2 regions of the Janthinobacterium sp. GW822-FHT07A03 genome follow, and region 2 is predicted to be linked to the other one. Evidence: predicted binding sites of a transcription regulator. Region 2 holds the regulator's gene; the other holds the start of a gene.

Region 1 (15,902 bases), on a different contig from region 2:
CGAAGTCTTCGCTGATCCACACGGTGACGGGTTTCACGCCTTTCGGGAAGTAGGCGCCGGCGGGCGAGGCGAACAGCACGAACAGGTATTCTTCCGATGGGCGCACGCCCAGGTAAGGGTCGGTGGCGATCATCAGCGGACGCATGTACAGGCTTTCGCCCGTGTTCTTCGGCACCCAGTTGCGGTCTTGCGCGATCAGCGCGTCGCCCGCTTCCAGGAACAGCTCTACGGGGATGGCCGGCATGGCCAGGCGCGCGGCGCTGCGGTTGAAACGTTCCGCATTTTGTTCCGGACGGAACGTCTTGATGCTGCCATCGGGTTGGGCAAACGCTTTATAGCCTTCGAAGATGGCCTGGCCGTAATGCAGCGACGACGCGGACGGGTCCAGCATCAGCGGGCCGTACGCCTTCAGTTCGCCCTGCTGCCATTTGCCGTCGCGGTAAGGAATCACCACCATGTGGTCGGTGAAGATGCGGCCGAAAGCGGGATTGACCATGCGCGCGGCGCGCTCGGCGTCGGACAAGGGGTGGGCGGATGGGGTGACGACGAGATTCGGTGTGGAAGTGGTCATGGTAGCAGAAGACGAGTCAGGGAGAATAAGGAGATTCCCTATTGTAGCGCCTAATGCGCGCGGCGAGGAGGCGGATGGGCCGGCCCGCATTGTTGCACCGCATCAAAAAATGGTGCCATCAGCCGGCCCGCACCGGTTTGCCCCGCCCTGCCTGCGTTTCCTCGGCGCAATGACTGCAGCGCATCTGCACGGAAATCACGTTCGCGCCGATTTCCATGCCGTGCGCCACCGCTGTCTGGCGCAGCTGCTCCACCAGCGGCGCATCCTGCACCAGCACGCTGCGCTCGCAGACGCGGCACACCAGGTAGCAGCTGTCCGCCGCCACCCGCTCGGGCTTGATCAGGTAGCGCGCCTTGTTACCGCTGGCGCTCGCTTCGCGCTCGCGCAGCAGCAAGCCGGCCAGCTCCATTTCCTTGAGCACGCGGTAAATCGTGCCCAGGCTGACGGCGATGCCGATGTGCTGCAGCTGCTGATAAATGCCTTCCGCATTCATCGCCTGCCGCTGCGTGCCGGCCAGCACCTGCAGGATGCAGATGCGCGCGCTGGTCGGACGCAGGCGCACGGCGCGCAGGCGCTCGAACACGCGGCCATCGCCCTGGTATGAAATGTCTTGCATGGAATTCTCCGCTTCTGCGTTCAGCTCTACTGACATTGCCAATCGAGAACATCAAAAGGGAACCGCGAAATGAAAAAAGCGCCGCTCCCTTGCCGGGAACGGCGCCTTGCGCTACCTCAAACGTGCCACCATCAGAATTTCATGTTGGCCGTCAGGGTCGCGGAGCGGCCTGGCGCCACGCCAGCGTAGTGCGGCGAAGAAACCTTGTCGAAGTACAGCTTGTTCGTCAGGTTCTGGATGTTCAGCTGCAGGGTCACGTTGCGGCTGACGACATAGCTGGCCATGGCGTCGAAGCGCGTGTAGGCCGGAGCGTACTTGTTGTTGGCCACGTTGGCGTAGACCTTGTCGACGTAGTTCACGCCGCCGCCCACCGTGATGGCAGGCGTGACCAGGTAGGACGTCCACAGCGAGGCGCTGTTTTTCGGCGTGGTGGGGAACTGGTTGCCGTTGTACGGCGACGGCGCGTATTGCGTCACGCCATTGATGACGCCATTCGTCACGTAGCCATTGTTTTCCACGATGGCGTTCAAATGCGTATAACCGCCGAAGACCGACCATTCGCGGGTGATATTGCCGCTCACGCCCAGTTCGATACCCTTGACTTGCTTGTCGCCCACGTTTTGCGTGCTGCCGTCCGGCGCCGTCACGCGTGCATTGCTCATGTCGCTCTGGAAGTAGGCGCCGCTCACGGACAAACGGCCGCCAGGCAGCACTTCCCATTTCGTGCCCAGCTCGAAGCTCTTGCTCTCCTGCGGCTTGAGGTTCTGGATGGCGACCGACAGGCCGTCGATGCCGTCGCCGCCGTCATTGCCCGGTGGCGTGGACGACGTGCCGTAGGAAACATACACACTGCTGTTGGTCGATGGCTTGTAGACCAGGCCCGCCTGGTAGCTGGCGAACGTGGCATGCACATTGGCGCTGGTGGCGGCCGTGGTCTTGCCGTCGAGCGTGTATTGCGGCGTGTTCAGCGAACTCTTGTAGTCATCCCAGCGGATGCCCACGTTGAGCAGCCATTGCGGCGTGAACTCGATGGTGTCGAAACCGTACACGGAACGCGTGTTGGTAACGATATTCGTGCGGGCTGGCGACACGGAGCGCGTGTAGACCCACGGGTCGTTGGCGTTCGGATTGAGCAAGGGTGCGCAGTTGTACAGGGTGGCCACGCCAGAGGTCGGGCAGCTGGAGCCGACTTTTTCCAGCGGATTGTTCGTCCCCGGGCTGAACAGGTAGGAGCTGCGGTCCGTTTCTTCGCGGCTGATTTCCAGGCCCAGCGTGTACGTGTGCTTGACGCCGCCCGCCAGCCATTCGCCGCCCAGGCTGGTGGCGTTGGCCAGCGCGTCCGTATCGGTGGTGCGCGTGTTGGCGCGGCGCCAGACGGTGCCGTACAGCATGGTATTGCCCTTGGAATCGTCGGGCTGGGTCCACACATAGTCGTTGCTGGTCTTGCCGTAGCGCGTGACATTGCGCAAGATCAACTTGTTGCCGAAGTCGTGGCGCACGTCGATGGTGCCGATATCGCTTTGCGTATCGCGGAAGTCACGGTTCACCAGGCCATAGAAAGTCTCGCGCGGCACGTTGACGGGCGTGCCGTTGCCGTTTTTCGACACATTCGCGCCCGACGAGAACGGGTTATTGAACGGCAAGCCGGTATCGGGCAGCTCGCTCGACTGCATGTGGTAGTAGCTGAGGGTCGCCTGCGTGGCCGACTTCAGGCCGAAGGTGACCGATGGCGCGATGCCCCAGCGGTCGCCATTGATGTAGTCGCGGCCGGCAACGTGGGCGTCGTGCGCCATCACGTTAAGGCGCACGGCCACGTCGTCGCTGATGACGCGGTTCACGTCAGCCGTGGCGCGCCGGTACTTGGCGCTGCCCAGGCCCACGGTGGCGTTGGTGAAATCTTCCGCCTTCGGCGTCTTGCTGATCAGGTTGACGCCGCCGCCTGCGGACGAGCGCCCGCCGTAGGCCGAGTTCGGGCCCTTGACGACTTCGATTTGTTCCAGCGCAAAGATTTCACGCGATTGCGAACCCGTGTCGCGGATGCCGTCGATATACGTATCCGTTTGCGCGTTGTAGCCGCGGATAAACAGGTTGTCGCCCACGGGGTTGCCGCCCTCGCCTGCGCCGATGGTGATGCCCGGCACGGTGCGCAGCGCGTCCGTCAGCGAGACGGCGCCCGTTTGCGAAATGATTTCGGCAGGAATCACGGTGACGGATTTCGGCGTATCGAGCAGGGGCGCCGTCAGCTTGTCGTTGGCCGATTTGACGGGCGCCTGGATCAGGCGCTCAGCCGTGCCGATGACTTTCACTTCCTGCAACTGCTGCGGCTTGTCCGTCGTTTGCGCGTGCAGCGCCAGCGGCATGGCCAGGGTGGCAAACGCGGCCAGGGCCGTGCCATGCATGCGCGGCGTGGAAGTGGTCTGGTGCTTGCGGCTGCGGATGATGGCGGCCGGCTTGGCGGCGCCCGCTGTGTCTTTCGATGTCATCGCTATCTTTCACTCTATCGGATGGTTTAAATATGGCTGGCTACTACCTGCGGCAGTTGGCTGGCTCGTTGATTGCTTGGGTACTGCAAAACTAGAACCGCCACCGCGCCGTCATGCGCAGCGCCCGGGGCGAGCCGGGCGCGATGTTGTCGTTGCTGTGGGCGGAGGCGTAATATTTTTTGTCGAACAGGTTTTCCAGGTTCAACTGCAGCTGGAAATTTCCCTGCGGCTTGAAGTAGACGGCACCATCGACGCGGGCAAAACCGGGCAGCGCCACCGTATTCGACACGGAAGCGAACACGGCGCTGCGGGCAATGATGCCCAGCGCCGCGCCCCAGGCGGGCGAAAAATCGTAGCGGTTCCACAAGGACAGGCTGTGCCGTGGCACATGCGCTACCGTGGCGCCAGCCAATGCCGTGGCCGATTGCGTGGCCGTCAGCAAGGCGCGCTGCCAGGCATAGCCGCCGGCGATGCTCCAGCCGGGTTGGACCTTGCCATTGAGTTCCAGTTCCAGCCCCTCGCTGCGCTGGCCATCGACCAGCATGGCCCGCGTCGTGTCGTTCGGATCGGTGACGGCGACATTGCTCCGCTCAAGCCGGTACAGGGCCGCGCTGGCCGACAGGTCCGGCGTGGCTTCCCACCTGGCACCCAACTCCACGTTGCGGAAACGCTCGGGCGCGAACACGGCGTTGCTGGGCGTCAATGACGCCAGCTGTTCGCCCGCGCGCGGCAGGAACGATTGGCTGACGCTGGCGTACAGCGAAACGGCAGGCATGGGCTGATATATCAGGGCCGCGCGCGGCGACCATGGCGCATCCGTGCGGGCGATGCGCGCGCCGTTGCGGCGGTTGAGAAAATCGACGGCGAAGCGCTCATAGCGCAGGCCGGCGATGGCCAGCCAGTGCGGACTGAAGCGGACTTGATCCTGCACAAACAGGGCGGCCGTGTCGGCCACGCCATGGTTGTCGGCATCCGTGGCGCTGGGGCGGAAGGTCACGGGCAAATCCGTCACGGGGTACGATGTGGGCAGGCTGATGTGGGTGACGTCCGCGCCCGCGGTGGTGAAATAGCCCGTGTTGCGCAGATTGTCCGTCGTCTGGCGGCCCAGCTCGCCGCCCGCCGTCAGGCGGTGCTGCACGCCCCCGGCCGTCACGGTCCATTCCACGTCCGTCTGGCTGAACAGGTTGCGCCGCCGGGTGGCGCTGTTGTACGCCAACACCGTCACGGATTCGCCATCCGCGCTGACGGGGCCGGGAAAGGCATTCTGGTACAGCTTGTCATAATCGGCCAGGCGCGTGCGGTTGCGCAAGACCGCGCCGCTGGCAAAGTCATGTTCGACGGTCACGCCCAGCGCATCGATGTAGGCCCAGGATGGACTGGTGCCGGCGATGCCGAAAAACGTGGACGGGTCCGTCTCGAACGGGCGCCCCCGGTATGAAGGCACGCCCCGGTCCGTCACCCGGTCGTCGCGGAAATGTTCATAGCTGGCCGCCACGCTGGTGCGCGGCGAGAGGCGCCAGGCCACGACGGGATTGACGGCGCTACGGCGCACGTTGACGCCCTGGCGAAAAGAGTCGCTGTTTTCCGCCATGGCATTGATCCGCACGGCCACCTGCGCGCCCGCGACTTGTTGCACATCAAGGGCGGCGCGCCGGTTGCGCCAGGCGCCCAGGCTCAGCGTTGCTTCCTTGTCGTCCGTCCACTGCGGCTGCTTGGTGGCGCGGTTGATCACGCCACCGCCGCCGCCATGGCCAAAGACCAGGGCGTTCGGCCCCTTGATGGCTTCGACCCGCTCGATATTGTAGAAATCGCGATAGTACTGCACGTCGTCGCGCATGCCGTCCAGGTAGAAATCCGAGGTGGAGCTGTTGCCGCGCATCACCATGGTGTCGCGGTTGCCCTCGCCCGCGGCCGTGCCCACGCCCGGCATGTAGCGCATGGCGTCGGCCAGGGTGCGCATGTCCTGGTCACGTATCAGTTCGCTGCTCACCACGCTGACGGCTTGCGGCGTGTCGCGCAAGGCTGTCTCGCTGCGGTTGGCGGCGGACGAGCTGGTCCGGCGGTAGCCAGCGTCGCTGGCGCCCTGTACGGTAACGGGTGCCAGCACCTGCAAACCCTCTCCCTCGCCAGCCAGATCGGCGCGCAAGGGCGCCGGCGCCAGGCGCACGATATAACTACCGTCCGGCAATGACACGGCCACCAGGCCCGTGCCCGTCAGCAATTGCTGCAAGCCCTGGGGAATGGACACGCTGGCATTCAAGCCGCCGCTGCGCTTGCCCTGCGTCAAGCCGCCTTCGGCCGACAGCAAGATCCCCGCCTGCCCGGCGAACTGGCGCAGCGCCTGGCCCAGCGGCGCGGCGGCGATGCGGAAGCTGTGCGGCGCATCGTCCGCCGCCGCTGCCATCGCATACATGGCAGGCACGGCCAGCAGCGCGGCAGCCAGGGACAGCGGCAGCAGGCGGCGGGCAAACGGCAGACGGGACGGGGACAGCGGCACGGCATTCCTTATTGATGTTGAGCATGTACTGTTACCTTGCCAAACAACTTTTCAAAAAGGGAACCACTTTTGAGAAATAATTCTTATTTACTGTTTTGACCGCGCTTCGACCGTCACCCACCAGTCGTGCAGGCGGTGGACTTTCACGGGCAAGGTCGCCTCCAGTGCCGCCAGGATGCGGTCCGTGTCGGCCAGCGGATAGCTGCCCACCAGTCGCAGATGGCCCACTTCGGGCGCGCAGCCCAGGTGGCCGCGCCGGTAGCGCGACAGTTGCGCGAGGAAATCGTCGAGCCGCATCTGCTCGGGCTGCAAGCGGTACTCGATCCAGGCGGCCCCGTTCGGGTCGGCCGCAAACGGTTCGCCGATACTGCCATCGCCGAAGCGCACTTGCTGGCCGGCCGGCACGATACGCGATACGCCACCATCGCGCGGCGCCACTTCCACGCTGCCCTCGTAGACCGCCAGCAAGGTCACCTCGCCCTGCGGCTGCACGCTGAAACGCGTGCCCAGCGCGCGCAGGCGGCCGTGCACGGTGTCGACCACCAGCGGCCGCGCCGGCTGCTGGCGGTCGGGCGCCGAAACGATATGGATTTCGCCGCCATATAAGGTGATGCGGCGCAAGCTGGCGCTGTAATCGATGTCGAGCGAGGTCGCCGTGTTCAGCCACAGCTGCGAGCCGTCGGCCAGCGCCATCTGGCGTATCGTACCGACGGGCGTCTTTTCGGTCGCGTTCAGGCTGGCGATCCAGCTGCGCGTATCGCGCCGCAGCAGCGCGGCGCCGCCCATGCCCGCCGTCAGGCACAGGGCCAGCAAGCCCTTGACGACGGCGCGGCGCCGCGCTTGCCCCTCGCGGGAAGCGGCAGCGTCGAGCGCCTCGCGCGCCGGCGCCGCTGGCAGCTGGCGAAATTCGGCGCTGACGGCTTCCACCCTGCGCCAGGCGGCGCGGTGGGCGGACGAACTGGCATGCCAGCGCTCCCACGCTTGCTGGTCGGCAGGCTCGGCATCTTCCGCGCGCAAGACGGCGAACCATTCGGCCGCTTCCTGCAGGATGGCGTAGTCGGCTGGCGACGGGGCGGGAGTCGGTTCAGGCGGCATCGTCCATGCACAGCATGCATTGCAGCATGGCTTGCGCCATGTATTTTTTCACCATGCGTTCGGAGACCTCCAGCTGGCCGGCGATCTGCGCATACGTCAGGCCGTCGAGCTGCGCCAGCAGGAAGGCCTGGCGCGCGCGCGGCGACAGGGTATCGAGCATGGCGTCGATGCGGCACAGGGCTTCGACCACGAGCGCCCGCTCCTCGGGCGATGGCGCCGTCAATTCGGGATGGCTGGCCAGTGCTGCCAGGAAAGTGCGCTCCAGGGTCAGACGGCGCCAGTGATTCACCAGCAAGCCATTCGCGACCGTGCTCAGGTAGGCGCGCGGTTCGCGCAGGCTGTCGGCCGATTGTGTGGCAAGCATGCGCACGAAGGTGTCCTGCGCCAGGTCGGCCGCGCCATCGCGGCAGCCCAGCTTGCGCCATAGCCAGTTGACCAGCCAGCCATGGTGGCTGGTGTACAGGTCGCTAAAGATATCGAGGGAGGGAGAAATGGTGGACACGGGCAAACAAACAAAGGGGCTGCCAAACTTGCCGGTCAAGTGGGTCAGCACTGCATCATGATCACGAATGAGAATGATTTTCATTTTCACACAATTTCACGGTGATGTAAATTATCAAAGTCATCATCCCCGCCCGGCGTGGGCATTTTGCGCAACAATATCACCGTGCCATCATTTGCGAATGATTCTCGTTTGCGTTACTATGTCAGCCTTCCTTCTTCCCTGCCACGCCTGACGCCCCGCATGGCAGCGCTATTGAAAGCCGCAATGACGACCTCCGCCCTTCCATCCCCCCTGCCGCGCGCCAGCGCCGACGAGACGCCGGACACCCTCCAGCAGCGTCAGCTTGCCGCCCCGCAACAACGGCGCTGGCACTGGAGCTGGAAGCAGCTGTGGTTCCAATTGCACTGGTTTATCGGCATCACGGCCGGCACGGTGCTGGTGATCATCGGCCTGAGCGGCGCCACCCTGGCCTTCAAGGATGAATTGCTCGATGTCATGAACCCGGGCGTGCGCCATGTGCCCGTGGAAACGCGCGCGCCGCTGACGCCGGCCAAGCTGAGCAGCATTGCCGCTAACGAACACGGCCAGCGCGTGGCCTCGATCACCATGTATGCGCAAGCGGGCGCGGCGCCCCGGCTGTTTTTTGCGCCGAAGCATGGCCAGCGGCGCGGTGTATCCATTTATATGCACCCGTACACGGGCGCCACCCAGCCTGCGCTGGCGGGCGCGGAATTTTTCGAGTGGACGGAATCGCTGCACCGCTGGCTGCTGCTGCCCCGCGATCCGGGCCGGCAAGTGGCGGGCGCGCTGGCCCTGTGCCTGCTGGGCCTGGCACTCTCCGGCCTGTACCTGCGCTGGCCCCGCCGCCCGCTGGACTGGCGCACGTGGCTGACCTTCGACCCGGCATTAAAAGGCCGCTCCTTTTTGTGGAATCTGCACGCCGTGGCCGGCACCTGGTGCCTGGTCGTCTACGTGGCGCTGACCCTGACGGGCATTTACTGGAGCTATGACGTAGTGCGCGACAATATCGACGCCTGGGCCGGCAAGCCGCCCCGAACAGCGCAGGCGCCCGCGAAAAAGGGTTCAGCGAAGAAAGATGCGCCTCCCGTCGACATCGGCCTGGCCTGGAGCAGCTTCCAGCAGCACGCCCCCGGCTGGACCCTGGCAACGGTGCGCCTGCCCACGCGCGCCGGCGAAGCAGTACAATTCACGTGGCTGGCCAGCGATGCGCCGCACGAACGGGCGCGCAGCCGCATGAGCATTGCGCCGGCCGATGGCACGCTCACGGAAAACGAGCCGTACAGCCAGCAGGCGCTGGGGCCGCGCCTCGTCAACATCATTTATCCGCTGCACATGGGCACGTATTTTGGCTTGCCCGGCCGCATCATCGTCACCCTGGCAAGCCTGGGCCTGCCCCTGTTTGCCGTCACGGGCTGGATGCTGTACCTGGGCCGCCGCAAGGCCAAGCGGGCCGTGCAGGCGCAGCGCGCGCTGCTGGGCGCAGGCAAGCCCGGCGAGACGAACACGGGTTTGCCCACCCTGGTGGCCTACGCCAGCCAGTCGGGACAGGCCGAACGCCTGGCGCTGGAAAGCGCGCGCGCCCTGCAGCAGGCGGGTGTGGCCGTCGACGTGCAGTCGCTGGAGCAGTTTGATCCAGCGCAATTGCGCCAGTACGAACGGGCACTGATCGTCGCCAGCACCTTCGGCGAAGGCGAGGCGCCGGACGGCACGCGCCGCTTCGCGCGCCTGCTGCAACAAACGGCGGGCGCGCCGCTGGCGGGCCTGGAATTCGGCATGCTGGCCCTCGGCGACCGCCACTACAGCGCCTTCTGCGGCTTCGGCCATGCGCTGGCGCAACAATTGCAAGCGCTGGGCGCCACGCCTTTATTTCCGCTGATCGAAGTGGACAAACATGACCCCGCCGCCCTGGCCGCCTGGTCCACAGCGCTGGCCCGCTGCAGCGGCAGCGCCATCGACGCCATCGGCGTGCAGGAAGAGGCGTCGTACGCCGAATGGCGCCTGGCGCGCCGCGTGCTGCTGAACCCGGGCAGCCTGGGCGGCGAACTGCATGAAATCACCTTGACGGGCCCCGCCGATGCTGCCTGGGAAGCGGGCGCGCTGGCGGAAATCATCGGATGCAACGCGGACGGCAGCGAAGGCGACGCGCAGAGTGCCCGGCATGCGCCGCGCAGCTATTCGCTCGCTTCGCTGCCGTCCGATGGCGAACTGCAATTGCTGGTGCGCCAGGAGCGCCATGCGGGCGAGGAAAACGAGGGCTACGGCCTCTGTTCCGGCTGGCTCACGCGCTTCGCCCCGCTGGGCGCCGGCATCCGTTTGCGCCTGCAAGCCAATCCCGCCTTCGCGCCCGCGCTGGTCGACGTGCCCTGCATTTATATCGGTAACGGTTCCGGCCTGGCCGGCCTGCGGGCCCACCTGCGCGCGCGCCAGCGGGCGGGGCTGGCCCGTAACTGGCTGCTGTTCGGCGAGCGGCAGCAAGCTGTTGACAGCGTCTGCGGCGCAGAGTTGCAAGGCTGGCTCGACGCTGGCCACCTGGAGCGCCTGGACCTGGTCTTTTCGCGCGATGGCAACGATGGCGGCAAACGCGAATACGTGCAGGACCGCCTGCGCGCCAACGCCGGCGAGCTGCGCGGCTGGCTGGCGCAAGGCGCCATCGTCTACGTGTGCGGCAGCCTGCAAGGCATGGCGGCGGGAATCGATGCTGTACTGCAAGAAGTACTGGGCCAGGACGGTCTCGACGCCCTGCTGGCAGCCGGGCGCTACCGCCGCGACGTGTATTGATCTGCATCAACCCGCCCTCCCGCGCCGCTTGGCTATGTGGGCCGCCGCACGGTCAGCGCCAGCCATCGGACTACAGTGGGGACATCGCGGCATGGCAACATGCCCGTCCCCAATCACTGTCTGCGAGGCTAGCCATGAAGAACCCCTGGATGAGCATGTACCTGAGCGCCGCCAACCGCATCGCCAACACGGCGCGCGGCCACGCCACGGCCGCCGTCAAGCGCGAAGCGGCGAAAAATACGCGGCAATTGACGCAAGTGTGGTTCGACTCTTTCCTGCCCGCCGCAGGCAAGCCGCGGCGCAGCCGCAAGGCCAAATAAGAGGCGTCACTGGTGCAGTGCGTCACAGCAACTAGTTGAAGTTTCAATCAGATGAACTAAACTGCAAGCATGGTAGTACATAGGACGTGACCGGCAGGCGCCGCATCCCCGCGCCGCCGCCGGGACACCGGGAGACGACCATGTTGACGCTCAAAGTGCTGCTCTGCCTTGCCTTGTCGGCCCTGATGCTCGTGCCCCTCGTGCTGAGGGATGCGATGCAGACGTCGGCCGGGCAGCAGATGCAGGTGCCGAATGTGGATGCGCAGGGCATGTGGGCCCACTGGCCCAAGCAGTAATACGCGCGGCTGAGGGCAGTTGAACAAGCGCGCCGCTGGCTGCGTTGCTTTGACTTGCCGTACTAGCGTACTGTCTGCGTCAAAGACGCCTTGCCAGCGGCGTTTTTCAGCGGCGCTCGCTAGTGGTGTTCAGCTTTAAAAACCGCTTTGTTGCGGGTGGGAATTTGTTCTCTTCGCCGGCGGCTTTCCTGATCCCCTCTTCAGCATATTTTTGATCCAGATCATGGATTTCGCCCTTCCCTGCGTCCACACTGGAACAGTCCGCTTCGCACCGCGACGGACTTAACCGGGGGCATCGGCATGGGTAACTCGCATTGGAAGGATGAGATGGCGCTGGGCGTTCCCGCCATCGACGAGGCGCATGAGGCGCTGTTTCAGGAGCTGGCGCGGCTGGGGCAGTTGAGCGACCAGCATTTCAGCGTGGCGTTCCGCGAGCTGATCGCGGCAGTCGAACGCGATTTCCGCGAGGAAGAGGATTTGATGGAACAAATCGGCTTTCCCTCGCTGGCGAATCACCGCGAACAGCATGCGCGCGTGCTCAGCGGCTTGCACCATGCCTGGGCCGCCGTCGATGAAGGCGACCTGGAACAGGGGCGCCATGCGCTGTCGCTGTTGCCGCAATGGCTGATCTTCCACCAGGCCACCATGGACCTGGCCCTGGCGGCGGCACTGGAACTGGTGCAGCGCCAGCCTAACTAGCAATTAATTACAGCAGCAGCACCGTCGCCTGCTCGGGCATGACCACGCGGTAGTGTCCCGGGTATTTGTCCTCGCCGTCGAAAATCTTGCAAAACACGGGCTGGCTGATGTCGTTGACGGCCGCCTCGTTCATGGGCAGGGTTGCGATCAGCTGTTCGCCATCCATCAACTGCAAGGCGCTGCCCCGCTCGGCCGCGCAAAAGGCCAGCGATTGCACGTCGCTGGCGAACGGCCGCTTGTACCACGGCGTGATGGCCCGCACGGCGCGCCGCGCATCGTGCAGGACTTGCCCCACGCGCGTGACGTTCCAGGCATCGCGCGCCACGGACGGCTGCAGGACGATATTGGCCGTCAGCTCGCCCCTGCCCTTGTTCACCAAGAACGTGCCATCCTGCGCGGCGATGTCATCGTTGAGCGGCACGACAAACACGCCGCCGGGCGACACCTTGATCGGCACGGCGGCGCCATTGCCTTGCAAGGCCACGCGCACGTCGTCGATGGTGGCGCTCAGCTTGGCGGGAATCAGGCGCAGGGCCATGACCACGCTGCCGCTCGACACTTGCCACACTTTCCGTGCCGTCAGATAACTCTCGCGGTACGCCGTGAAGCGCACGCGCGGCGCCTTGGCATCGCTGCTGGCCGTGATCGTCACCGTTTGCGAAGGCAAGGCTTCCTCTGCGCTCGCCGCTGGCGCCGGCGCAGCGGGCGTGGCCGGCGCCAAGGACGGCGGCACAAGCGGTGGCGACACGGCGGCGGCAGCGGGCGGCGCGCTGGCGCTCTGCAGCGGCGCGGGAACAGCCGGCGGCGGCGCGTGTTCCTGGGCCTGGCCCAGCGACACGACACACAACCATCCGGCACAAGCGATCCATATACGCATGCATTTCTTTCAATGAGGAAAATATTTTGTCAGCGCCTGCATTATCGCAGAAGGCCGGACGATGCGCCGCTCTTGGGCTGCCTGCATTCCGCTGTTTGCACTCCGCTGTTTGCACTCATTTGGTGCGCGCGCTTGATTATTTGGCAAATACCACTTATATTGATAATGATTCTTATTCACATAATGTGAATGGAATCATGCACGCCCTTTCCACTGCCCTGCGCGGATGGAACTGCTATCCGAGCCAGATCCCGGGCCAGCGTCACGCCATCCCCCCAGCTACTGCGCCACTCGCCAGACGAGATAGGAACACACACGACTAAAAATACTCCAGGAAAATAATGCAATCGACCACCGTCTTCTCTTCTTCGCGCCTGCCCGCCTTGCGCCCCCTGCCCCATTTATTACACATCAGTCTGCTCAGCCTTGCCGCTGGCGTGGCGCTGCCGGCACTGGCCGCCGACGCCGCCCCGGCCGACGTGACCATGCCGGCCGTCACCGTGCTGGGCCAGTCGACCGCGACGACGGAAGGCACGCAGTCGTACACGGCCGGCGAAGCGCGCAGCGCCACGCGCATGGACCTGTCGCTGCGCGAGACGCCGCAATCGGTCAGCGTCATCACGCGCCAGCTGCTCGATGACCTGGGCGCCGTACGGCTGGACCAGGCGCTGGCGCAGACGACGGGTATCCAGGTGGGCCAGAACGACACGGAGCGCACGACGTTTTATGCGCGCGGCTTCGGCATCAACAATCTCCAGATCGACGGCATGCCACGGGGCGGCAATGCGCCGCTGCAAGATACGATCCTGTACGACCGCATCGAAGTGATCCGTGGCGCCACGGGCCTGATGGGCGGCAAGGGTGACCCGTCGGCCACCATCAACATGGTGCGCAAGCGGCCGACGAAGGACTTCCAGGCCAGCGCCGGCCTCATCATGGGCCGCTGGGATGACCAGAGGATCGAGGCCGATCTGTCCACGCCGCTGAACGCCGATGGCAGCGTGCGTGCGCGCACGGCCCTAGCCTGGCAAAAACGCGATTCCTACCTGGACATGTATCACGAACGCAAGACGGTCGGCATGCTCATCGTCGAGGCGGACTTGCGCCCCGGCAGCCTGCTGACGGCCGGCGTCGACTTCCAGGACAACCAGCCCACGGGCGCCACCTGGGGCGCCGTGCCCTACTGGAATGCGGATGGCAGCCTGGCGAACTTGCCGCGCAACACCAGCCTCACGACGCCATGGAGCACCTGGGCCAACAAGCAGCACACCATCTTCACGTCGCTGGACCAGCGCCTGCCCGGCAACTGGAACATGCACCTCGGTTATGCGCGCACGGAAAGCACGAACCGCACCACCGTCGCCTATGCGGGCGGCGGCAAGCCCGATCCGGCCACGGGCGAAGGCATGTTCCTGTGGACAGGCGCCTATGGCCCGGGCAAGACCACGGGCGACAATTTCGACGTCTACGCCAGCGGCCCATTCACCTTGCTGGGGCGCAAGCACACGGCCATCGTCGGCTGGAACGGCGGCAACCAGCGCGCCCGCTCGCTGGGCGGCGAGGCGGAAATCAACTACCCGAACTTCGTCCCCGATTACCGCAGCTGGACGGGCAACATCCCCCGCCCCGTGTTCCGCCCGGACGGCTCGCACACGGAAACGGTGACCCGCCTGGCAGGCGGCTATGTGGCCACGCGCCTGAGCCTGGCCGACCCGCTGCACCTGATCATCGGCGCACGCAGCAGCACTTACCGCACGGATACGCGCAGCTACAACACGCAAGGCGCGTACACGGGCAGCGGCGACTTTGCCGAGACGCGCAATGAAGTGACGCCCTACGTGGGCGCCGTGTTCGACATCAACAAGCAATATTCCGCGTATGCCAGCTTCACGCAGCTGTTCAACCCGCAAACGAGCAAGGACCGCAACGACAAGTTCCTGGCGCCGGAAACGGGCGACAATGCGGAACTGGGCATCAAGGGCGAATTTTATGAAGGCAAGCTGAACGCGTCGGCCGCCCTGTTCCATACGAAGAAAAAGAACCTGGCGGAGCTCGACCGCACGGTGCCGCCCGGCTTTTTGCTGCCCGACGGCGGCCAGGCCATGGTGGCCAATGGCACCGGCGTGACGGCCAAGGGCGTGGAATTCGACGTTTCCGGCCAGTTGTCTCCCGCCTGGGAAGCGAGCGGCGGCTATACCTATCTGCACGCGGCCGAGGCCGATGGCCGCCGCGCCGCCACCACGCAGCCGCGCCATTTGCTGCGCCTGGCCACCAGCTACCGCTTCGACGGCCGCCTGGCCGGCTTGAGGGCGGGCGCCAGCATGACGGCGCAAAGCGCCACCTACAGCGAATCGTGGTACGGCCGCCCGCCATCGGGAACCATCACCGACATCCCGCAAGCGGGCTACGCGCTGGTCAACGCCATGGCCAGCTATGCCCTCAACCGCCACGCCAGCGTGCAGTTGAACGTGAATAACTTGCTCGATAAAAAGTACTACCGCAACGTGGGCTTCTTCGACGGCGTCTTCTGGGGCGAACCGCGCAACATCAGCCTGGCCGTGCGCACGGCGTTTTAAGCGTGCAAGCTAGTCTGCCGGCGCACTGCGCCAGTGCGCGGGCGCCGGCAGGGTAAATCCGTCCAGCAAGGGACCGCCCACGGGCGCCAGCACGGCGGCGGCGACTTGCCCGAACGCGCGCTGGCCGGCCGGCAAGTCGCTGGCGACCAGGCGCAGCGCGCCATCGAGCTGGCCGGCGATGACGGGATCGAAGGCCTGCAGGCGGCGGAACAGGTGCTTGCCGCCGCCGCTCCACTGCCCCGCCGCGCGCAGGTGCAGGTCGGCCAGCGCTTGGTACAGCTGGCAAGCGACGGCCAGCGCCTCGCCCGGGTGCGTGCTGTCGACCAGATCTTCCAGCGCGGTGGTGATGGCGTAGCGGCGGCGCTGCAGGTTTTCCGCGTCGAGCACGGGCGGCCCGGCGGCGGCGAATGCTTGCGCCAGCGCAAGCAACTGCGCGGAATGCTCGCTTGCAGCGAGGATGTTTTCCCCTTCCATCACCATCATCGCCAGCGGCACCGTGCCGCCCGGCGCATCCATTTCCTTGCAGAAATACGTGAACGTGGCCAGATCGTGCGCGAACAGTTCCACC
Region 2 (15,902 bases):
CGGGATGTGGCTATGCAGCAAGTCGGCATTCACGCGCGCGGGATTGAAGATGCTGCGGTAATACGTCAGCCACAAGGCCTCGCCCGCATCGTCGATGTCGGCCGCGCCGCGCAGCAGGGCCGGTCCCGCGTGCAAGGTGGCGCCATCCCACAGCATGCTGGCGCCGGGCGTGGCGATCATCCAGCTGATGGAGCCCATGCGGCGCGCGAAGTGGCGCGCCACTTGCGGCAGCACCTCGTGCGTGGGTTCGAACCAGGCGACGAAGCGGGGCGCGCCCTCGGCTTCGCTGCGTTCGCGGAAGCGCACGTAGGCATGCATGTCGTGCTCCTCGCGGTGCACGGCCTTGACCATGGCGTGCAGGCGCGCGCCGTCCGCGTCGGCCGGGGACACCACGTCGTGCTGGCCCAGCTGCCAGCGCCACAGCACCTGATACAGGAAGGCCCAGCGGTCATGCACGTTGAAACAGGCGGCGGCCTGCAGCAGCTCCACCAGCTGGCGGGGCAGGCGCAGCGGTGGCGCGCCGGTATCCGTGGCCTCTGGCGTGGAGGAAAACAGGTCGCCCTCGCCGGGCTGCGATTGCCAGGCCACGTCGGCAGGCGGCACGCCGCGCGCGATCAGTTCGCGTGCCGCTGCGCGCCACTCGTCGAACGATTGCGCCAGCCGCACGAACGTACTCATGCTGCCTGCAGCTCCGGCCATAAGTTCAATTGCTGCGGTGCGTCCGCCATGGCGCGGCGCAGGTGTTCGGAGGCTGTGGTGTCGCGCGCGGGAAAGTAGTCGGCCGTGATGATGAAGGGGGCAATCTTTTTCATGCTGCAGCGCAGGCGCGACAGGTCGGCATAGCGCACCTGGCGCAAACGGCGCAGGTCGACGATGCGCTGCGCGTTGCGCAGGCCGATGCCGGGCACGCGCGCGATCATGTGCTGCGCCGCGCGGTTCAAGTCCAGCGGAAAATGTTCGCGGTGCGCCAGCGCCCACGCCAGTTTCGGATCGATGTCGAGCGCCAGGTTGCCGCCGCTGGCGGGCAGCAGTTCGTTGGCCTGGAAACCATAGCTGCGCAGCAAGAAATCGGCCTGGTACAGCCGGTGTTCGCGCAGCATGGGCGGCGGTGCCAGCGGCACGCTTTTCGGGCTGTCGGGTATCGGGCTGAAGGCCGAGTAGTACACGCGCTTGAGTTTATAGCTGCCGTACAGGGTTTCGGCCGTGGCGAGGATCTGCTGGTCGTCGCTGGCGTCGGCGCCGACGATCATCTGCGTGCTTTGCCCGGCCGGCGCGAAGCGGGGCGAGCGCGGTTCTTCCGCCTTTTCATCGAGCTTGCGGCGGATGGCGCCCATGGCCAGCTTGATCGTGTGCACGCTCTTTTCCGGCGCCAGCTTCTGCACGCTGTCCTGCGTCGGCAATTCGATGTTGACGCTGAGCCGGTCGGCATAGCGGCCCGCCTGCGCGACCAGGGCCGGGTCGGCGTCGGGGATGGTTTTCAGGTGGATGTAGCCGCGGAACTGGTGCACCTCGCGCAACTCGCGCGCTACCTGCACCAGTTGCTCCATCGTGTAGTCGGCCGACCTGATGATGCCGGAACTGAGGAACAGGCCGTCAATGTAGTTGCGCAGGTAAAAATCGGTCGTCAGTTTCACCACTTCGGCCACCGTAAAGCGCGCGCGCGGCACGTTCGAGGTACGGCGGTTGACGCAGTACTGGCAATCGTACAGGCAGTAATTGGTCAACAGTATCTTCAGCAGCGAGACGCAGCGCCCGTCCGGCGTGTAGCTGTGGCAAATGCCCATGCCCGAGGCGGCGCCAAAGCCGTCCTTGCCGATGGAATCGCGCTTCGGTGCGCCGCTGCTGGCACAGGACGCATCGTACTTGGCCGCATCGGCCAGGATTTCCAGCTTGTCCGTCAATTCCATGGCTCACCTCGATATACTGTGTTTATATACAGTATATCAGGGAACTGGCCTTGTACCGGCTTGATCTGTGCAATGGCAGAACGCTATATATAAGTGTATATTACGCTCCTTGTTCACCGTTCACTTTACAAGGATACGATCATGCGCCTCACCTCCCTCGCCCGCCTGCTTGGCGCCGCCCTCCTCGCCACCGCCGCCACCTCCGCCGTTGCCGGCGAAGTGGTGGTGTCGGCCGCGGCCAGCCTGACGAACGCGTTCAAGGATGCGGCGCAAAGCTACGAGGCGCAGTATCCGGGCAGCAAGGTGTCCTTGAACTTCGCCGCCTCGGGCGTGCTGCTGCAGCAGATCGTCAAGGGCGCGCCCGTGGACGTGTTTGCCTCGGCGGACCAGGAAACCATGGACGCGGCGCAAAAGCAGGGCCTGGTATTGCCGGCCGACCGCATGGACTTCGTCGGCAACAGCCTGGTGCTGATCGTGCCGCACGACAGCAAGCTGGGCATCAAGAGCCTGGCGGACCTGACGCACAAGGGCGTGACCCGCGTGGCCATCGCCAACCCGGCCAGCGTGCCCGTCGGCCGTTACTCCGAAGGCGCGCTGAAGAAGGCGAATCTGTGGGACGCCGTGCAGCCGAAAGCCATCGGCACGCAGAACGTGCGCCAGTCGCTCGATTACGTGGCGCGCGGCGAAGTCGATGCGGGCTTTGTGTACGCCACCGACGCGGCCATCATGAAAGACAAGGTCAACGTGGTGCTGGAGGTGCCGCTCGACGCGCCCGTGCTGTACCCGATCGCCACCATCAAGGGCAGCAGCAATGCCGCCGAAGCGAAGCGCTTCGTCAGCTACCTGCAAACGGCGCCGGCGCAAGCCATTCTGGCCAAATACGGTTTTAAAAAGCCCTGATTTTTAGGTAAGCGCTCGCATGGATATCGCCTGGACCGCGCTGGCCCTGTCGCTCAAAGTAGCGGCCTGGGCCACGGCGCTCAATTTGCTGCTCGGCATCGGTACGGGCTATCTGCTGGCGCGCACGCGTTTTCCCGGGCGCGAGCTGCTCGATGCCCTCCTGACCCTGCCGATGGTGATGCCGCCCACCGTGCTCGGCTATTACCTGCTGGTGCTGCTGGGCCGGCGCGGCACGCTGGGCATCTGGCTGCAGGACAACTTCGGCATCAACCTGATCTTTACGTGGCAGGGCGCCGTGATCGCTTCCACGGTGGTTGCCTTTCCCCTCGTCTTCAAGCCCGCGCGCGCCGCCTTCGAAGCGGTCGACGGGCAGCTGGAGCAGGCGGCCCGCGTGCTGGGCATTTCGGAGCTGGCGATTTTCTTCCGCGTCACGTTACCGCTGGCCTGGCGCGGCATCCTGGCCGGCGTGCTGCTGGGATTCGTGCGCGCGCTGGGTGAATTCGGCGCCACCCTGATGGTGGCCGGCAGCATTCCCGGCAAGACGCAGACTTTATCCGTCGCCGTGTATGAAGCCGTGCAGGCGGGCCAGGACGACGTGGCCAACACCCTGGTGCTGATCACCTCTGCCGTGTGCATCGTGGTGCTGCTGTCGGCCGGCCGCCTGGCGCCCGGGCGCATCGCGCACAAATGACGCTGAGGATGACGCCCATGCAACTCGACCTCGACATTCGCGCCACCTTGCGCTCCGGCAAACGCCGCTTCGACATGCAGGTGCAATGCACCTCCAGCAGCCAGCGCATCGCCGTGTATGGCCCGTCCGGCGCCGGCAAGAGCATGACCCTGAAAGCCATCGCCGGACTGTTTACACCGGACGCTGGCCATATCCGCCTGAACGGGCGCACCCTGTTCGATTCCGCCGCCGGCATCAACTTGCCGCCGCAGCAGCGCAATGTCGCCTACCTGTTCCAGGATTACGCGCTGTTCCCGCACCTGACGGTGCGCCAGAACGTGGGCTTCGGCCTGGCGCGCGGCTGGTTCAATCCGCGTGCGCGCGAAAAATTGCAGAAGGTCGAGCATTGGCTGGACGCATTCCACTTGCAGGAACTGGCGCACCAGTTCCCCGACGAGTTGTCCGGAGGCCAGCGCCAAAGGGTGGCGCTGGCGAGGGCACTCGTGGCCAAACCGGCCGCGCTGCTGCTCGACGAGCCGTTTGCCGCCCTCGATCCGGCCCTGCGTGTCAAAATGCGGCTGGAACTGAGCCAGTGGCAGCAGCGCCTGGACGTGCCCATGATCCTGATCACACATGATCCCGAAGATGCGCGCATCCTGGGCGAACATGTGCTTTACTTGCGTGACGGACAAATTGACAGCATGGAAGAAAATAAGGCATTGGGTGAACGCATTGGATAAATCGGCAGCAGCGGAAATCGGCCTGCAAGGTTCGGTATGGATGACGGTGGGCGGAGAAAACCTGGGCGGCGCCGGCAGGGTGGAATTGCTGGGCGCCATCGCCGAATGCGGCTCCATCACGCAGGCGGCCAAACTCGTCAAGATGAGCTACAAGGCGGCCTGGGACGCCATCGACGCGATGAACAACCTGGCCGGCGAGCCATTGGTCGAGCGTCTGACGGGCGGCAAGGGCGGCGGCGGCACGCGGCTAACGCAGCGTGGGCGCCAGCTGGTCGACAATTTCCGTATCATCGAGCGTGAGCATGCCCGCTATCTGCGCCAGCTGGGCAGCCAGGCGGAAGGCATCGCCGACGATCTTTTACTCATACGGAGAATGGCCATGAAAACCACGGCACGCAATCAATTCCTGGGCAAAGTTGCTGAACTGAAACAAGGCGCCGTCAACGACGAAGTGACCTTGGAATTGCCGGGCGGACAGCATATCGTCGCCATCGTCACGCGTGACAGCAGCGAAAACCTGGGCCTGGTGCCGGGCGCGGAAGCGTTTGCGCTGATCAAGGCGTCGTCGATCATCCTCGTGGCGGACAGTGAAGGCGCGCGCTTTTCGGCGCGCAACCAGCTGGCCGGCACCATCACGCGCGTGCAGACGGGCGCCGTCAACACGGAAGTGGTGCTGGATTTGCCCCGTGGCGGCACCATCGCCGCCATCATCACGAACCAGAGCAGCACCGACCTGGGCATCGAGATCGGCAGCAGCGTAACGGCGATTTTCAAGGCCTCCAGCGTGATTTTGGGCGTGCCGGCGTAAGCGGCGACGCTGACCCCAGTTTTATGTTGCAGGCTTAATCTTTCAGCCTGGACAACCAATCCGCTGCCGCCGCCAGCGCCTGTTCCAGCTCCTGCGCCGTCTGCGCCAGCAGCGCCGGCACCTCGTCCAGGCGGCCCGCGTCGATGGCTTCCTCGGTGGCGAAGGCGGCGCGGATCAGGCGTTTCGTGCCCAGGGTGCCGACGGAGCCGCGCACGCCGTGCAGGATGCGCGCCACGTCGCTGTGGCGGCCCGCCTGCAACGCCGTTTCGGCGTCGCGCACGGGCGTCATGCCCTTGTTCAGCGCGTCTTCCACCATGCGCCGCAGCACGCCGCGCCCTTTTGCATCGCGCCCCATCACGCGCATCAGCGGCGCCATGGAAAACACTTCCTCATCGGCAACGGGCGCCGGCCCGGCCGTCTGCACTGGCGGGCGCTTGGGCAGGTGGCGCAGGATGACTTCCATCATCTCTTCCACCACCACGGGCTTGGCGATGAAATCGCTGATGCCGGCCGTCATGCAGCGCTCGCGCTCGGACGCCAGCACGCCGGCCGTCATGGCGATCACGGGCAGGTTCAAGCGCAGTTCCGTGCGGATGATGTGGGTGGCGCTGAAGCCGTCCATGACGGGCATCTGCATGTCCATCAGCACGATGTCGTAGCGCAGCGCTTCCGTGCGCAGCCGTTCCACGGCTTGCAAGCCGTCGCCCACCACGTCCAGGGTGGCGCCCATGTGTTCGAGGATGCCGCGCGCCACGGCCTGGTTCAAATGGTTGTCTTCCACCAGCAGGAAATGCACGCCGGCCAGTTCCGTGCCCAGCGGCTGGTGCAGGATGCGCTGCTCGCCGCCGTCGTTCTTGGTAATCAGCGCCTGGTGCAGGGCGTCGAACAGGCTCGAGCCCGTAATCGGCTTCATCAGCACGACGTCGGCCTCGGCCGCGCTGGAAATTTCTTCCAAGTGGTTGCGGGCGAAGGCGTTGACCATCACCACGATGGGCTGGCGCTGGCCGCTGGCCGCCTGGCGGATGGCCTTGGCCGTGGCCAGGCCGTCCATCACGGGCATGTGCCAGTCGGCCAGCACCACGTCGTATGGCTGCTGCTGCGCCAGGCGTTCGCGGTACAGTTCGATGGCGGCAAAGCCGGAGTCCACTTCGTCGGCCAGCCAGCCCCACGCCTCGATCAGCTTGACGATCAGTTCGCGCGTGGTGCGGTTATCGTCGGCCACCAGCAGGCGCAGCTGGCCCAGGGTGGGCGTGCGCCGCGTTTCGGCCGGCTGCGCCAGCATCTCGAAGGGCACGCTGAACCAGAAGCGGCTGCCCTTGCCTTCGCTGCTGGCGACGGCGATGTCGCCGCCCATCATGTGGATCAGCTGCTTGCTGATGGCCAGGCCCAGGCCCGTGCCGCCGAAGCGCCGCGTGATGCTCTGGTCACCCTGCGAAAACGCGGCAAACAGCTGCTGTTGCTGCAGTTCCGTCATGCCGATGCCCGTATCGCGCACTTCGAAGCGCAGCCAGGCGCGCCCGTTCTCTTTCTCGGCCAGGCTGACGGCCACCACCACTTCGCCGCTCTCGGTAAACTTGATGGCGTTGCCGGCCAGGTTGACGAGAATCTGCTGCAGGCGCTGGGCGTCGCCCACGAGGCGGCGCGGCACGTCGGGCTCGACGGCAATCGCCAGTTCCAGCTCCTTTTCGCCCGCATTCATCGTCATCGTCGTGGCCAGCGTGTTCATGACCTCGTCGAGGTCGAATTCGACGGGCGACAATTCCATGCGGCGCGCCTCGATCTTCGAATAGTCGAGCACGTCGTTGAGGATGCCCAGCAGCGACTGGCCCGCCACGCGCACCATGGTCAGGTACTTGCGCTGTTCCGTATCGAGCTTGGTATTGCCCAGCAGATACACCATGCCCAGCACGGCATTGAGGGGCGTGCGGATTTCATGGCTCATGTTGGCCACGAAATCGCTCTTCGCGCGGTTGGCCGCCTCGGCCCGGTCGCGCTCCTGTTCCAGCTCCGCCGCGCGCGATTCGAGTTCCTGCTGCAGGCGGTCGCGCTCGCTCATCAGGCCGTTGAAGGCTTCCGTCAGCTCGCCGATCTCGTCGCGCTGCTGCACCGGCACGGGGGTGAAGCGGCTGCCGCTGGTGCGCAGCGCCTGCAGGGTGTCGCGCAGGCGCACCAGGGGCGAGAGCAGGCGCACGGTGACCCAGCCCAGAACGGCCGCGGCCAGCAGCGAGGCGAGGATGCTCCACAGCACCAGCCGGTACAGCACGCCGTCGAACGGTTCGAAGGCGTCGTCGAGGGGCAGCGAGGCGGCCAGCAGCCAGTTCACCGATTTCAGGCGCTTGAAGCTGTTGACGGCCGTGATGCCGCGGCTGTTGGTGCTGACCATGGTGCCTTCGCCATCGTCCTTCAGCAGCTGGGTGGTCGTCAGGTTGGCGTTCGGCAGGCGCGGCTGCAGCAAACGGCTGGTATCGGGGTGCAGCACATAGCGCGGCACGGCGCCGCGCGTGAGGATGAAGTAATAGCCGCTCTTGCCGATCTTTTCCGAGCGCAGGCGCCCCAGCAGGTTGTCCTTGTACAGGCGCAGCACGCCGATCACCACGCCGGCCACCTGGCCATCGGCGGCCAGCACGGGCGCCACCATCTGCACGATGGGCATGCCGCTCGATTTGCCCAGCATCGGCTCGGTGATCATGGGCTGGCGCGTGCGCAGCACGGTCTGGAAGTACTCGCGCTCGGCGACGTTGATGCCGGCGCGCCCCGTGACCAGCGGCATGTCGGCCACGACGGCGCCGTGCGCGTCGAGCACCAGCACGTCGTCGAACAGCACCAGCATCGAGCGGCGCGAATAGTATTCGCGCAATTGGGCGGGCTGGCCGATCAGTTCCGGCGGCTGCTGCCGGGCCGTCAGGGTGACGATCTGCAGCAGCATGCCCAGCTTGTCGTCGAGCTCGGCGGCGGTGCGGCTGATCAGCGACGACTGCTGGCTCAGCAGTACACGGGTGAAGTCGTCGCGCATGTGCTGCACCTGGATCATGGTGACCAGCGCGATCATGGCGATCGAGGTCAGGCTGGTGGCCAGCGCGACTTTTGCTTTGATGCCGAGAGGCTTCATGATTTCCTTTTCAGTACCGTGCGGCACAGGCGGCAGATAATGCTGTCAGGAATTTTCCTATCAATACATCAACTTGGCAAGCGGCGCCGCGCAAATTGCCCGCCCCGCATGGGCTTTTGACGATGTTGCCATATAATTAAAGGCTGGACGTCGTTTATTCGCCGAAATTGCGGTGAAATTGGCACACGGCAACCCTGTATGCAGTAAACTTGTTATTGCATTTTCTTAAAGGTACCGACATGACTGAAGCGCTACTCACTCCAACCTTGCCCACAGTGAACGTGGAAGCGTTGCGTGCGCGATGCTCGACCTGCAGCATGCATCAATTGTGCCTGCCGATGGGCCTCGATGTGGGCGACATGGACAGGCTGGACCAGATCATCGGCCGCCGCCGCAAGATCGTGCGCGGCGCCTCGTTGTTCCGCATCGGCGACTCGTTCCAGAACCTGTACGCGATCCGCCTGGGGCACTTCAAGACGTACCAGATCAATCCGGGCGGCGAAGAGCAGGTGACGGGCTTCCAGATGGCGGGTGAACTGCTGGGCATGGACGCCATCAGCGCCGACCGCCACCACTGTAATGCGGTGGCGCTGGAAGACAGCGAAGTGTGTGAAATCCCGTTTTCCAGCCTGGAACAATTGCTGGGTAATATGCCGACCCTGCTGCGCCATTTCCACCGTATGATGAGCCAGGAAATCACGCGCGAGCAAAGCGTGATGCTGTTGCTGGGCAATATGCAGGCGACGCAGCGCTTTGCCGCCTTCATCGTCAACCTGGCGTCGCGCTATGAAGCGCGCGGCTATTCGGGCAGCAATTTCCAGCTGCGCATGTCGCGCGAGGAAATCGGCAACTACCTGGGCCTGACCATCGAAAGCGTCAGCCGTTTATTGTCGAAATTCAAGAAGGAAGGCTGGCTGCGCGTCTCCAACCGCGAGATCGAGATCCTGCAGCCGGCAAAACTGAAGGCTATTACGGCCGGCACCGACGTCTGCAAGTAAAGCTTAGAGTTCTTCATCGGCGTGCAGCGCGATGCTGCGCTGCAGGGGCCAGGTCCAGATGCCGGACAGGCGCCACTCGCGTTTGTCGTTTTCCACCAGCACCTGCCAGCGGCTGCGCTCGAGCATCGGCAGCGCCACGGAAAAATTGCCGGCCGCATCGGGTTGCACCAGCAGCTTGATATCCTTTTCCGGCAGGGTCGCATGCGCCAGGTGCAACTGCAACGGCCCCTGGTACGCCTTGCCGAAGCTGTGCACGGAGCCGCTCAGGCGGGCTGCAGCCACGTCATACGACAGGGTGGTATCCATCGCCAGGTCGCTGGCGATCGTGTCGCGCTTCAAATCCTGGTTGATCGCCTTGCCCTGCTTGTAATAATCGCCCACCACCAGCGCATCGGGTTGCGTAAACGCAATATAGCCCATGAAACTGCCGACGACCACGGACAGGCCGGGACCGATCATCAGCAGCCATGGCCAGCGATGCTTGTACCACGGTGCAACGGGAGGTTGCAGTTTCAGACTGTCGGACATGGTATTTCTCCTGATTAATTGGCCAGTCCCCATGCGGGGACCGGCCTTCCTGCATTAGCGCGGCACGATGAAGACCGCGCTTTCACGCACGTGCAGCGACGGGTCGTCCAGCGAGTGCAATTCGATTGCAATCTTGTTCGACCCCTTCTCGCCGACCCCGTGCGGCACGCGCAGGCGGATCGGCCAGCCCAGCGTTTCCGTCGGCTGCAACGTCACTTCATTGCGCGTCAACAAGGTCAGGCCCGGCAGACCGGATACACTGATTTTGAAATGCTGGCTTTGCTCCGAGGTGTTCATGATCTGCAGGCGGTAGACGTTTTCGATCATGCCATCTTCCACTTCGCGTCCCATCGAACCGCGGTCGCGGATCACGTCCATTTTCAGCGGCGTGCGCAGGGCCAGCGAAGTACACACGGCGATGATGATCAGGGCCAGGATGGAAGTGTAGATCAGCACGCGCGGGCGCATGGCGCGCTGGCGGATCTGCTGCGAATTGAAGTTGTTTTCCATCGCATGGTCGGTACTGTAGCGTACCAGTCCCCGCGGCCGGTCGACCTTGTCCATCACGCTGTTGCAGGCATCGACGCAGGCGGCGCAGCCGATGCATTCATACTGCAGGCCGTTGCGGATATCGATGCCGGTCGGACACACCTGCACGCACAGGGTGCAGTCGATGCAGTCGCCCAGCTTGTCGTTGTTGCCGGCCTTCTTGCTCATGGCGCCGCGTGGTTCGCCGCGCTTGGCATCGTAGGTGATGATCAGGGTGTCCTGGTCGAACATGGCGCTCTGGAAGCGCGCGTAGGGGCACATGTATTTGCACACCTGCTCGCGCAGCCAGCCCGCGTTGCCGTAGGTTGCCAGACTGTAGAACAAGACCCAGAACCATTCCCAGGGACCGAAATTGAGGGTGGTCACTTCGCGCGCCAGTTCCTTGATCGGCGTGAAGTAGCCGACAAAGGTAAAGCCCGTCCACAGGGCGATGGCGCCCCATACCAGGTGCTTGGCCGTCTTCTTGAACGCCTTGCGCACGGAGGGGCCCTGCTTGTCGAGGGCCATGCGCGCGCTGCGCGTGCCCTCGATGCGGCGTTCGACCCACAGGAAGATTTCCGTGTATACCGTTTGCGGGCAAGAGAACCCGCACCACACCCGCCCGGCAATGGCCGTGACGAGGAACAATAAATAGGCACAGATGATCAGCAGGGCCGCCAGGTAGATGAAATCCTGGGGCCACAGCACGACGCCGAAAATGTAGAACTTGCGCGTGGTCAAATCGAACAGCAGGGCTTGCCTGCCATTCCAGGTCAACCACGGCAAGCCGTAGAACGCGAGCTGGGTAAGCCAGACGCATACCCATCGCCAGGTAGCGTAGCGTCCTTTGGCCTCGCGAGGGTAGATTTGCTCGCGGGCCGCATACATCTTGATGACTTGAGGTTCCATTACGTCATTTCACGGGCGTCTGGGGATTCGACAGGCTCCAGACATACGCCGACAGCACGTGTACCTTGGATTCGCCGAGGAAATCGCTGAAGGCCGGCATGGTGTTGTTGCGACCCTTGCGGACGGTTTCCATGATGGTATCGGCGCTGCCGCCGTACAGCCAGATCTTGTCCGTCAGGTTGGGCGCACCGAGCATCTGGTTACCCTTCGCATCGGCGCCGTGACAGGCCATGCAGGCGCCGAACTTGGCCTTGCCCAGCACGGATTTGACGGGGTCCGAGGTGGAACCGGACAGGCTCAGCACGTAATGGGCCACGTTCTCGACATCCTTTTCGGAACCCAGGGCGGCGCCCATCGGCGGCATCTGCCCATTGCGGCCGTGCATGATGGTGGTCTTGATGATGTCGGGATCACCGCCATACAGCCAGTCCTTGTCCGTCAGGTTGGGGAAGCCCTTGTTGCCGCGCGCATCCGAACCGTGGCATTGCGCGCAGTAGGTCAGGAACAGACGCTGGCCGATGGCTTGCGCCTGCGGATCGGCGGCCACCGTCTTCAAGTCCTGGCTCAGGTACTTGTTGAACAGGGGGCCGTAGTCGGCTTCCGCCTTCTTCAGCTCTTCTTCGTACTGGCCCGTCGATTTCCAGCCCAGGCTGCCGGCATAGTTGCCCAGGCCCGGGTACAGGAACAGGTAGGCCAGCGCGAAGACGATGGTGATGTAGAACAGCCACATCCACCAGCGCGGCATCGGCGTGTTGAGTTCCTTCAAGTCCTCGTCCCAGACGTGGCCCGTGGTGCCGTCGGCGGGGGCGCCGGCGGCCACTTTCACTTTCGACTGCGAGTACAGCAGCACGCCGCAGCCGATGATGCCCAGCAGGGACAGCACGATGATGTAGATGTTCCAGAAGCCATTGGTAAAGTCAGCCATGGTTGCGCTCCTTCGCCAGGTTCATCTCGGCCTCGGCCGGATAGTCGAGCGCGTCGTCGGCGAACGGCAGGCGCGCCGCCGCGTCGAAGTCGCTATTGCTGCGGCTGAACGTCCACCACAGGATGCCCACGAACGTCGTAAAGGAAACCACCGTCATGACGCTGCTGGCGCTGTCAAACAGGTTTTCGATTGCCATGCTAATTCCTTGTTTTGATTAATGTACCGAGGCCTTGCAGATAGGCGACCAGGGCGTCTTCTTCCGTCTTGTCCTGCAGCTGCGCGGGGCCGGCGGCGATCTCTTCATCGCTGTACGGCTGGCCCAGGCGTTTCAGGGCGCGCATCTTCGGCATGATGTCGTCAGGCACCAGCTTGGTCTTCGCCAGCCAGGGGTAGGCCGGCATGTTCGACTCGGGCACCACGTCGCGCGGGTTGTTCAGGTGCGTGCGGTGCCATTCGTCGCTGTAGCGGGCGCCCACGCGGGCCAGGTCCGGGCCCGTGCGCTTGGAACCCCACTGGAACGGACGGTCGTAGACGAACTCGCCGGCGACCGAATAGTGGCCATAGCGTTCCGTTTCCGCGCGCAGCGGACGCACCATCTGCGAATGGCAGTTGTAGCAGCCTTCGCGCACGTAGATGTCGCGGCCCGCCAGGCGCAGCGGCGAGTACGGCTTCAGGCCGGCGACGGGTTCCGTCGTGCTCTTCTGGAAGAACAGGGGGACGATCTCGACGGCGCCGCCGATGCTGATCACCACCGTGACCAGGGCGATCAGCAGCCAGGGGTTTTTCTCAATCCATGCATGTGAAAATTTCATTTGCTTTTGCTCCTATCAGGCGTGCGCCGCGTTCAGTTCCGGAATGCGGGCGACGGGGAGTTTGCTGCCGCGCAGAGTCATCCAGGTGTTGTAGCCCATGATGCACATACCCGACAGGTACAGCAGGCCACCGGCCACGCGCACCACGTAGTACGGATACGTTGCTTTCACGCTTTCGACAAAGGTGTAGGTCAGGGTGCCGTCCGGGTTGACCGCGCGCCACATCAGGCCCTGCATCACGCCGGCGATCCACATGGCGGCGATGTACAGCACGATGCCGATGGTGGCCACCCAGAAGTGCACGTCGACCAGGCGCGTGCTGTGCATCTGCGTGCGGCCCGCCAGGCGCGGCAGCAGGTAGTAGATCGAACCCATGGTGATGAAGCCGACCCAGCCCAGGGCGCCCGCATGCACGTGGGCCACGGTCCAGTCGGTGTAGTGCGACAGCGAGTTGATGGTCTTGATCGACATCATCGGGCCTTCGAAGGTGGCGATGCCGTAGAACGACAGCGAGACGATCATGAATTTCAGGATCGGGTCGGTGCGCAGCTTGTGCCAGGCGCCTGACAGGGTCATGATGCCGTTGATCATGCCGCCCCAGCTTGGCGCCAGCAGGACCAGCGAGAAGACCATGCCGATCGATTGCGTCCAGTCAGGCAATGCCGTGTAGTGCAGGTGATGCGGGCCCGCCCACATGTAGGTGAAGATCAGCGCCCAGAAGTGGACGATCGACAAACGGTACGAGTACACGGGGCGCTCGGCCTGTTTCGGGATGAAGTAGTAGACCATGCCCAGGTAGCCGGCGGTCAGGATGAAGCCCACCGCGTTATGGCCGTACCACCACTGGATCATGGCGTCCTGCACGCCCGCATAGGCGGAATACGACTTGGTGAACGAGGCCGGCATGACGGCGCCATTGACCACGTGCAAAATCGTCACGGCCAGGATGTAGGCGCCGAAGAACCAGTTGGCCACGTAGATATGCTTGACCTTGCGCTTGATCAAGGTGCCGAAGAAAACGATGGCGTAAGCGATCCAGACGACGGCGATGAGGATGGCGATCGGCCATTCCAGCTCGGCGTATTCCTTGCCGCGCGTCAGGCCCATGGGCAGGCTGACGACGGCGCACAGGATCACGGCTTGCCAGCCCCAGAACGTGAAGGCGGCCAGCTTGTCGGAAAACAGGCGCACCTGGCAGGTGCGTTGCACGACGTAGTACGAGGTGGCGAACAGGCCGCAGATGCCGAAGGCGAAAATCACCGCATTCGTGTGCAGCGGACGCAGACGTCCGTATGTCAGCCAAGGTATGTCGAGGTTCAGGGCAGGCCAGGCCAGCTGAGCGGCGATGATAACGCCAACCAGCATGCCGATGATGCCCCATACCACAGTAGCGACCGCGAATTGCTTCACGATCTTGTAGTTATAGTTCAGCGATTGATCCACAAAGACTCTCCCTGGAATTACTATTTATGATGGTGGCCAGAGAGTAAGTGTTTGACCGCGAAAAAACTTTGATGTGGATCAAAATTCCCCGGATGAAATAAGCGTAGCGAACTGGCATCGAAATAAAGTGATATTCCGGTCAAAAAAGCCGTACAAGATCCCTGCAACGGCTGGCTTGACATGGCGTAAAACGTGCATGGAAGCAATGGCCTACAGTGGCTTGTCCAGACACGCCCAAGGCCCGCCATGGAAGACCCCGAACGTCGCGATCCGTTTGATGCCCAGGTGGACATGGTCGTGGGCAAGGTCGAGGGTACAACCCTGTTCAGTCACTGCCTGCTTGATTGCTTGCAGCAGATGCCGTCGCCGGGCATCGTCATCTTCGTGCATGGCGTCAATTCCGACGGCGAGTGGTACCGCGCAGCCGAAGCAGGCCTGTGCAAGGGCCTGAACACGCGCATGAAGCGCTGCGACGAGCATATAGTCCATGCCACGGCGCAGGCGGGGCAGCTGACGCCGGTATGCTACCGTAGCGAACTGAGCGATGACGGCTATATCGACCCCGACTATACGGCCGCCACCTTTATCGCGCCGCAGGCGCATTTCTCGCCCGTGATCCAGTTCCGTTGGGGCTACAAGGCCAGCGACAGGGAATTGCAGCAATATGGCGATTCGGTCTACCTGAACGAACACGCTTACTGGGGCGGCGGCCCGTTCGCCAACGGCTGCTCCTCCCTGCCTGACCTGTGGGGCGAAGGTCTGTCGGACGCCCTCTTCCTGTTCATCCACATCGAGCATCTGAATCCCGTCAACGACCGCATCGTGTATGCCTGCCCGCCGCGCCCCTATTTCGTGCTGGCCGCGCTACGCCTGGCGCACCTGGTGGCGGCCATCCGCCGGCAGCAGGCCGACGTGCCGATTACCCTTGTCTGCCACAGCCAGGGCAATATGGTGGGCATGGCGGCCGCATTTCTAGGCAATAAGATGGCCAAGGTGCAGGATGCGGCAGGCAAAAGCGGGCGCTGCGTGGCCGATACCTATGTCTTGTGCAACCCGCCCTATAGCCTGTTGCGCAGAAACGATACGGAAGGCTGGCTGCAGGGACAGGTCAGGGATGTCGATGGCAATGTGGGCCGGCAGAGCGGCGAGGCGCGCCGCAAGACCCTGGCGGCGTTTTTCGACATCGTGCGTGGTCAGGCCACGGAGCCGCCCATGTCTGCCGCGCTGGCGGACATGGCCGCGAATGTGCACCATGATTTCACCCTGGACAAGGACATGGCCGCCTATGCCTGCGGCCCGCAGCCAACGACGCGCGGCCGCGTCACCTTGTATTGCAATCCGCACGACCGGGTGATTTCCGCCACGCCCATCCAGGGCATGGGCTGGTTAGGTCTGAGCGCCGAAGAAATCAAGGCCACGCGCGGCGACGGCGTGTTCAGCCAGCGCGTGTTTGCGCAGGGCTTTCCCGTTGGCAAGCGCGCTGACTATGACTATTGGAGCAACCATTATCGCCAGCCCGCGCGGGGCAGCGCCGATTTCTGGCATCCCCGTTCGCCAATTTCCAGATACGACCCGGACAAGGGTGTGCGCGCCAGCGCCAGCGCGGCAGGCAAGGTGGCGACCGT

The links. The regulator FNR, encoded in region 2, switches genes on or off when oxygen is low (the NO sensors DNR and NnrR bind a similar motif). The targets are predictions, from matches to a motif close to TTGATNNNNATCAA.
Region 1: AC1RJW_RS23030 (bacteriohemerythrin) is a predicted target of FNR. The motif match lies at 11,394-11,407, and genes of this name have one in related genera.

The regions. Positions count from the first base shown of each region.
Region 1 is NZ_JBXAKW010000008.1:273,945-289,846, reverse strand. It holds gene AC1RJW_RS23075 (branched-chain amino acid aminotransferase) at 1-571, opposite strand, end outside; gene AC1RJW_RS23070 (Fur family transcriptional regulator) at 690-1,187, opposite strand; gene AC1RJW_RS23065 (TonB-dependent receptor) at 1,319-3,670, opposite strand; gene AC1RJW_RS23060 (TonB-dependent siderophore receptor) at 3,762-6,167, opposite strand; gene AC1RJW_RS23055 (FecR domain-containing protein) at 6,255-7,262, opposite strand; gene AC1RJW_RS23050 (sigma-70 family RNA polymerase sigma factor) at 7,252-7,764, opposite strand; gene AC1RJW_RS23045 (PepSY domain-containing protein) at 8,032-10,566, shown strand; gene AC1RJW_RS23040 (hypothetical protein) at 10,701-10,886, shown strand; gene AC1RJW_RS23035 (hypothetical protein) at 11,027-11,182, shown strand; gene AC1RJW_RS23030 (bacteriohemerythrin) at 11,483-11,881, shown strand; gene AC1RJW_RS23025 (hypothetical protein) at 11,889-12,758, opposite strand; gene AC1RJW_RS23020 (TonB-dependent siderophore receptor) at 13,100-15,334, shown strand; gene AC1RJW_RS23015 (nucleotidyltransferase domain-containing protein) at 15,344-15,902, opposite strand, start outside.
Region 2 is NZ_JBXAKW010000002.1:63,085-78,986, reverse strand. It holds gene AC1RJW_RS06365 (UdgX family uracil-DNA binding protein) at 1-678, opposite strand, end outside; gene AC1RJW_RS06360 (putative DNA modification/repair radical SAM protein) at 675-1,907, opposite strand; gene modA (molybdate ABC transporter substrate-binding protein) at 2,049-2,807, shown strand; gene modB (molybdate ABC transporter permease subunit) at 2,827-3,498, shown strand; gene AC1RJW_RS06345 (sulfate/molybdate ABC transporter ATP-binding protein) at 3,516-4,217, shown strand; gene AC1RJW_RS06340 (TOBE domain-containing protein) at 4,258-5,025, shown strand; gene AC1RJW_RS06335 (response regulator) at 5,060-8,134, opposite strand; gene fnr (fumarate/nitrate reduction transcriptional regulator Fnr) at 8,374-9,132, shown strand; gene AC1RJW_RS06325 (FixH family protein) at 9,136-9,660, opposite strand; gene ccoG (cytochrome c oxidase accessory protein CcoG) at 9,715-11,097, opposite strand; gene ccoP (cytochrome-c oxidase, cbb3-type subunit III) at 11,102-12,022, opposite strand; gene AC1RJW_RS06310 (cbb3-type cytochrome oxidase subunit 3) at 12,015-12,218, opposite strand; gene ccoO (cytochrome-c oxidase, cbb3-type subunit II) at 12,220-12,834, opposite strand; gene ccoN (cytochrome-c oxidase, cbb3-type subunit I) at 12,850-14,277, opposite strand; gene AC1RJW_RS06295 (T6SS effector phospholipase Tle3 domain-containing protein) at 14,524-15,902, shown strand, end outside.